Regions from separate parts of the Streptomyces zhihengii genome, predicted to be linked through region 3. Evidence: predicted binding sites of a transcription regulator. Region 3 holds the regulator's gene; each other region holds the start of a gene.
The links. The regulator HrcA, encoded in region 3, represses chaperone genes, less so after heat shock. The targets are predictions, from matches to a motif close to TTNGCACTCNGNNNNNCNGAGTGCNAA.
Positions count from the first base shown of each region.

Region 1 (2,265 bases), 1.0 Mb from region 3:
CCGGCTCGAATGCGCCCCGCACCGTAAGAATGCGGCCAAAGTCTGCGGTCGAATTGCCTTAAAAGTGCCGCTATGTCGGGCCCGACTTGCCCGGGAATTCAGCGGATTCGCAGGGATCGGCCGATCGGCCGTGCCCGGATTTCTCGTCCGACTGACCTGTTGCAGAGGGCAGTTGGGCAGATACATTCAGCCGCGGTCGACGCGTTCCGGCGCACACCCCTCCTGTCGGGGGTGAGGTCTACCCAGGGTCCGCGAAGTGCGGTCCTGCGCAAGGGCCAGTAATAGGGGAGTTAGGCATGGCTCAGGGCACCGTCAAGTGGTTCAACGCGGAGAAGGGGTACGGCTTCATCGCGGTCGACGGTGGTGCGGATGTTTTCGTCCACTACAGCGCGATCCAGATGGACGGGTACCGCACCCTTGAAGAAGGTCAGCGAGTCGAATTCGAGATCTCGCAGGGCCAGAAGGGTCCGCAGGCGGACATGGTCAAGCTCGCCGTCTGATCCGACTGATCCAGGCGCGTTCGGCCACCGACGCACTCACGCACGAGGGGCTCGCATCCCACCCGGGACGCGGGCCCCTCGTGCGTGCGCGCGTGCGCGCGGAGGCAAGCGGCCGTTCCCCGGCGGCGCTTGCGCCCTCCCGCCGCCCGGCCACCGCCCCTCACCGGGCCTTCTTCGAAGGCGCTTGCACTCTCAGGGGTCGAGTGCTAATCATTGGCGTTAGCACTCTCCCAGTGAGAGTGACAGAACTTGGATCGTTCAGGTGAGGTCGGCGAGCCGGGTGGGGCAAGGAACCACCGGGCTCGCGGACCGTCCGTCGCGGGCACCTGACGCGATCCGAAGCAATCCACCCCAGTCCGGGAGGACCACTTCACATGGCCAAGATCATCGCGTTCGACGAGGAGGCACGGCGCGGTCTCGAGCGCGGGATGAACCAGCTCGCCGACGCCGTCAAGGTCACCCTTGGCCCCAAGGGTCGCAACGTCGTCCTCGAGAAGAAGTGGGGCGCCCCCACGATCACCAACGATGGTGTGTCCATCGCCAAGGAGATCGAGCTCGAGGACCCGTACGAGAAGATCGGCGCCGAGCTGGTCAAGGAAGTCGCGAAGAAGACGGACGACGTCGCCGGTGACGGCACGACGACCGCGACGGTCCTGGCCCAGGCGCTGGTCCGCGAGGGCCTGCGCAACGTAGCCGCCGGCGCCAACCCGATGGCCCTCAAGCGCGGCATCGAGAAGGCCGTCGAGGCCGTCTCCGGTGCGCTGCTGGAGCAGGCGAAGGATGTCGAGACCAAGGAGCAGATCGCTTCCACGGCCTCCATCTCCGCCGCCGACACCCAGATCGGCGAGCTCATCGCCGAGGCCATGGACAAGGTCGGCAAGGAAGGCGTCATCACCGTCGAGGAGTCCCAGACCTTCGGTCTGGAGCTGGAGCTCACCGAGGGTATGCGCTTCGACAAGGGCTACATCTCGGCGTACTTCGCCACCGACATGGAGCGCATGGAGGCGTCGCTCGACGACCCGTACCTCCTGATCGTCAACTCCAAGGTCAGCAACGTGAAGGACCTCCTTCCGCTGCTGGAGAAGGTCATGCAGTCGGGCAAGCCCCTGCTGATCATCGCCGAGGACGTCGAGGGCGAGGCCCTGTCGACCCTGGTCGTCAACAAGATCCGCGGCACCTTCAAGTCCGTCGCCGTCAAGGCCCCGGGCTTCGGCGACCGCCGCAAGGCCATGCTGAACGACATCGCCATCCTCACGGGCGGCACGGTCATCTCCGAGGAGGTCGGCCTCAAGCTCGAGAACGCCGGCCTGGACCTGCTGGGCCGCGCCCGCAAGGTCGTCATCACCAAGGACGAGACCACCATCGTCGACGGCGCCGGTGACAGCGACCAGGTCGCCGGCCGGGTCAACCAGATCCGCGCCGAGATCGAGAACAGCGACTCGGACTACGACCGCGAGAAGCTCCAGGAGCGCCTCGCGAAGCTGGCCGGCGGCGTGGCCGTCATCAAGGCCGGTGCCGCGACCGAGGTCGAGCTCAAGGAGCGCAAGCACCGCATCGAGGACGCCGTTCGCAACGCGAAGGCGGCCGTCGAGGAGGGCATCGTCGCCGGTGGTGGCGTGGCCCTGCTCCAGGCCTCCGCGGTCTTCGAGAAGCTGGAGCTGGACGGCGACGAGGCGACCGGCGCCAACGCCGTGAAGCTCGCGCTGGAGGCCCCGCTGAAGCAGATCGCCGTCAACGGTGGTCTCGAGGGCGGCGTCGTCGTCGA
Region 1 is NZ_JAFEJA010000001.1:4,561,172-4,563,436, forward strand. Features, by position in the region: gene JE024_RS19220 (cold-shock protein) at 297-500, shown strand; gene groL (chaperonin GroEL) at 875-2,265, shown strand, end outside.
Region 1: the regulator HrcA is predicted to act here: its motif matches at 720-746, upstream of groL (chaperonin GroEL).

Region 2 (2,265 bases), 2.1 Mb from region 3:
ACCGTGCCCACCAAGGAGAAGATCGTCTTCCTGACGATCGACGACGGCGCGGAGAAGGACCCCGAGCTGCTGCGGATGATGACCGAACTCCAGATCCCGTACAGCGCCTTCCTCAGCGACTACGTCATCGGCGACGACTACGGGTACTTCGCGAAGATGCGCGACAGCGGGGTGGCGCTGCACAACCACACCCTCAACCACCGCTATCTGCCCGGCCTTTCGTACGCCCAGCAGCAGCGGGAGATCTGCGGCCAGCAGGAGAAGCTCCAGAAGCGGTACGGCACCAGGCCCCGGCTGTTCCGCCCGCCGTACGGCAACTACAACGGCGACACGCTGCGGGTGGCGAAGTCCTGCGGCGTCGAGGCCGTGCCGCTGTGGGCCTCCGAGGCGTTCCCCGACCACATGGAGTGGCGGGAGTGGGACCGCGATCTGCACCCGGGCGACATCATCCTCACCCACTTCCGCGGCAAGGACGACTGGAAGGGCAGCATGCCCGACATGATCCGGCGGGTGATGAAGACCGTGACGGAGAAGGGGTACGCCGTCGCCCGGCTGGAGGACTACGTCTGAGCCCGGGAGCCCGCCCGCGGAACCCCGGACGGCGGGACGGCGTTGTCCGGGGCGGGTGCGGGGGCCGCTGCGGGACCATCGCGGGGCCGGCCGCCGGGGTCGGGATCAGGACGGCGCGCGCGGCCGGATTGGCACTCCGCTTGACCGAGTGCTAATCCCGGTCATAGTCTCGCTCCTGGCACTCACCACTGGAGAGTGCCAACACAGCGACGGGCAGGTCCGGCACCCGCGACGACGGATCCACCTGGTCGCCACCTCAGACAGTTAACCCCGTGAGATCTCCGAAGGGGGAGGTCGGATCGTGACGACCGCCAGCTCCAAGGTTGCCATCAAGCCGCTCGAGGACCGCATTGTGGTCCAGCCGCTCGACGCCGAGCAGACCACGGCCTCTGGCCTGGTTATTCCGGACACCGCCAAGGAGAAGCCCCAGGAGGGCGTCGTCCTGGCCGTGGGCCCGGGCCGCTTCGAGAACGGCGAGCGTCTTCCGCTCGACGTGAACGTCGGCGATGTCGTGCTCTACAGCAAGTACGGCGGCACCGAAGTGAAGTACAGCGGCGAGGAGTACCTCGTCCTCTCGGCTCGCGACGTGCTCGCGATCGTCGAGAAGTAATTCACCGATTTACTTCGATCCGCGCCCCTGGTCACCCCGCTAGTTGCCGGGCGGCGAGGGGCGCGGTTCGTTTCGAGAGGACTTGAGAAGCTCCATGGCGAAGATCCTGAAGTTCGACGAGGACGCCCGTCGCGCCCTCGAGCGTGGCGTCAACAAGCTTGCCGACACGGTCAAGGTGACGATCGGCCCCCGCGGCCGCAACGTCGTCATCGACAAGAAGTTCGGCGCTCCCACCATCACCAACGACGGTGTCACGATCGCCCGTGAGGTCGAGATCGAGGACCCGTACGAGAACCTCGGCGCGCAGCTCGTGAAGGAGGTGGCGACCAAGACCAACGACATCGCGGGTGACGGTACGACCACCGCCACCGTGCTGGCCCAGGCCCTGGTCCGCGAGGGTCTGCGCAACGTCGCCGCCGGCGCCTCCCCGGCCGCCCTGAAGAAGGGCATCGACGCCGCCGTCAAGGCCGTCTCCGACGAGCTGCTCGCGACCGCGCGTCCCATCGACGACAAGAGCGACATCGCCGCCGTCGCCGCGCTGTCCGCCCAGGACCAGCAGGTCGGCGAGCTCATCGCCGAGGCGATGGACAAGGTCGGCAAGGACGGTGTCATCACCGTCGAGGAGTCCAACACCTTCGGTCTGGAGCTGGACTTCACCGAGGGCATGGCCTTCGACAAGGGCTACCTGTCCCCGTACATGGTGACCGACCAGGAGCGTATGGAGGCCGTCCTCGACGACCCGTACATCCTGATCCACCAGGGCAAGATCGCCTCGATCCAGGACCTGCTGCCGCTGCTGGAGAAGGTCATCCAGGCGGGTGGCTCCAAGCCGCTGCTGATCATCGCCGAGGACGTCGAGGGCGAGGCCCTGTCGACCCTGGTCGTGAACAAGATCCGCGGCACGTTCAACGCGGTGGCCGTCAAGGCCCCCGGCTTCGGCGACCGCCGCAAGGCGATGCTCGGCGACATGGCCACCCTCACCGGTGCCACCGTCATCGCCGAGGAGGTCGGCCTCAAGCTCGACCAGGCCGGTCTGGACGTGCTGGGCAGCGCCCGCCGCGTGACCGTCACCAAGGACGACACCA
Region 2 is NZ_JAFEJA010000001.1:3,445,741-3,448,005, reverse strand. Features, by position in the region: gene JE024_RS14260 (polysaccharide deacetylase family protein) at 1-570, shown strand, start outside; gene groES (co-chaperone GroES) at 872-1,180, shown strand; gene groL (chaperonin GroEL) at 1,275-2,265, shown strand, end outside.
Region 2: the regulator HrcA is predicted to act here: its motif matches at 699-725, upstream of groES (co-chaperone GroES).

Region 3 (2,265 bases):
ACGTCCTACGACACGCCGAAACGCGCCGCCAGTTCACCGCGCTGACGGCGGACGAACTCCGCGTCCACGACAGCCCCGTGACCCGGTACGTACCGCGCGTCCGGGCCGCCGAGGGCGAGCAGCCGGTCGAGCGCGGCGGGCCAGCGGGCGCCGATCGCGTCGGGCCCGGCCTGGGGCTCGCCGGACTCCTCCACCAGATCTCCGCAGAACACCACGTCCGGCGTGCCGGGCACCAGCAGGGCCAGGTCGTGGCCGGTGTGGCCGGGGCCCGCGTCGGCGAGCACCGCCTGCCGGCCGCCCAGGTCGATCGCGCACTCGCCGGTCACCGCGTGGTGCGGCACGACCAGCACGTCCGCCGCCTCGGCGGCCTCCCCGGGCGCCACCCCGTGGCGCACGGCGTCCTGCCGGAGGGCGTCGCCCCCCCGCCGCAGCAGCCCGTCCAGGCCCACCGCCCCGTAGACCTCGGCCCCCGCGAAGGCGGCCGTGCCGAGGACGTGGTCGAAGTGGGGGTGGCTGAGTGCGACATGTGTCACTCGGCGGCCCAGCAGCGCCTGCACCTCGGCCCGGATCGCGGCGCCCTCGCGGATGGTGGAACCCGTGTCCCAGAGCAGCACCGCGTCCTCGCCGGCGACCAGGCCGACGGTCGCGTCCCAGGTGGGCAGCCTGCGGCGGCCGACGCCGTCCGCCAGCCGTTCCCAGCCGAAGTCTTCCCAAGCGACGTCCATGGGCGCGACGCTATCCGCATCCGCCCGCCGGGCGTCGGCCGGGACGCCGGGGCGGCCCGTCGCGCCGACCCGGTGGTCGGTCACCCTTGCTAGGGGCGTACCCCGCAGCCGTACACTGGCCGGGGGACCGCTGGCACTCGGCCGTATCGAGTGCCAGGCGGCTGCCGGGGCAGACGGCCGAGGGATCACGAACCGCAGCAGGAGGTGCGCACGGTGCTCAGCGAACGCAGGCTCGAGGTCCTGCGCGCCATCGTCCAGGACTACGTCGGCACGGAGGAGCCCGTCGGCTCCAAGGCGCTGACCGAGCGCCACCGCCTGGGCGTCTCCCCGGCCACCGTGCGCAACGACATGGCCGTGCTGGAGGAGGAGGGCTTCATCGCCCAGCCGCACACCAGCGCCGGCCGGATCCCCACGGACAAGGGCTACCGCCTCTTCGTCGACAAGCTCGCCGGAGTGAAGCCGCTGTCCACCCCCGAGCGCCGCGCCATCCAGAACTTCCTGGACGGGGCCGTCGACCTCGACGACGTCGTCGGGCGCACGGTGCGGCTGCTCGCCCAGCTCACCCGGCAGGTCGCCGTGGTGCAGTACCCCTCGCTGACCCGCTCGACGGTCCGGCACGTGGAACTGCTGTCACTGGCCCCCGCCCGGCTGATGCTGGTGCTCATCACCGACACGGGGCGGGTGGAGCAGCGGCTCGTCGACTGCCCCGCGCCGTTCGGCGAGACCTCCCTCGCCGACCTGCGCGCCCGGCTCAACAGCCGGGTCGTCGGGCGCCGCTTCGCGGACGTGCCGACCCTGGTGCAGGATCTGCCGGAGTCGTTCGAGACCGAGGACCGCGGGACGGTCTCCACGGTGCTCGCGACCCTGCTGGAGACGCTGGTGGAGGAGACCGAGGAACGGCTCATGATCGGCGGCACCGCCAATCTGACCCGCTTCGGGCACGACTTCCCCCTGGTGATCAGGCCGGTGCTGGAGGCGCTGGAGGAGCAGGTCGTGCTCCTCAAGCTGCTCGGCGAGGCCAAGGAATCGGGCATGACCGTGAGAATCGGGCACGAGAACGCCCACGAGGGACTGAACTCCACGTCCGTCGTCTCGGTCGGTTACGGTTCGGGCGGCGAAGCAGTCGCCAAACTCGGCGTGGTCGGACCGACCCGCATGGACTACCCCGGAACGATGGGAGCGGTACGCGCAGTGGCACGTTACGTCGGACAGATCCTGGCGGAGTCGTAAGTGGCCACGGACTACTACGCCGTACTCGGCGTACGCCGCGACGCGTCCCAGGACGAGATCAAGAAGGCCTTCCGCCGTCTTGCGCGAGAACTCCACCCGGATGTGAATCCGGACCCGAAGACGCAGGAGCGCTTCAAGGAGATCAACGCCGCGTACGAGGTGCTGTCGGACCCGCAGAAGAAGCAGGTCTACGACCTCGGCGGCGACCCGCTGTCCCAGGCGGGCGGCGGCGCGGGCGGGTTCGGGGCCGGCGGCTTCGGCAACTTCTCCGACATCATGGACGCCTTCTTCGGCACGGCTTCGCAGCGCG
Region 3 is NZ_JAFEJA010000001.1:5,565,751-5,568,015, forward strand. Features, by position in the region: gene JE024_RS23560 (MBL fold metallo-hydrolase) at 6-725, opposite strand; gene hrcA (heat-inducible transcriptional repressor HrcA) at 939-1,955, shown strand; gene dnaJ (molecular chaperone DnaJ) at 1,956-2,265, shown strand, end outside.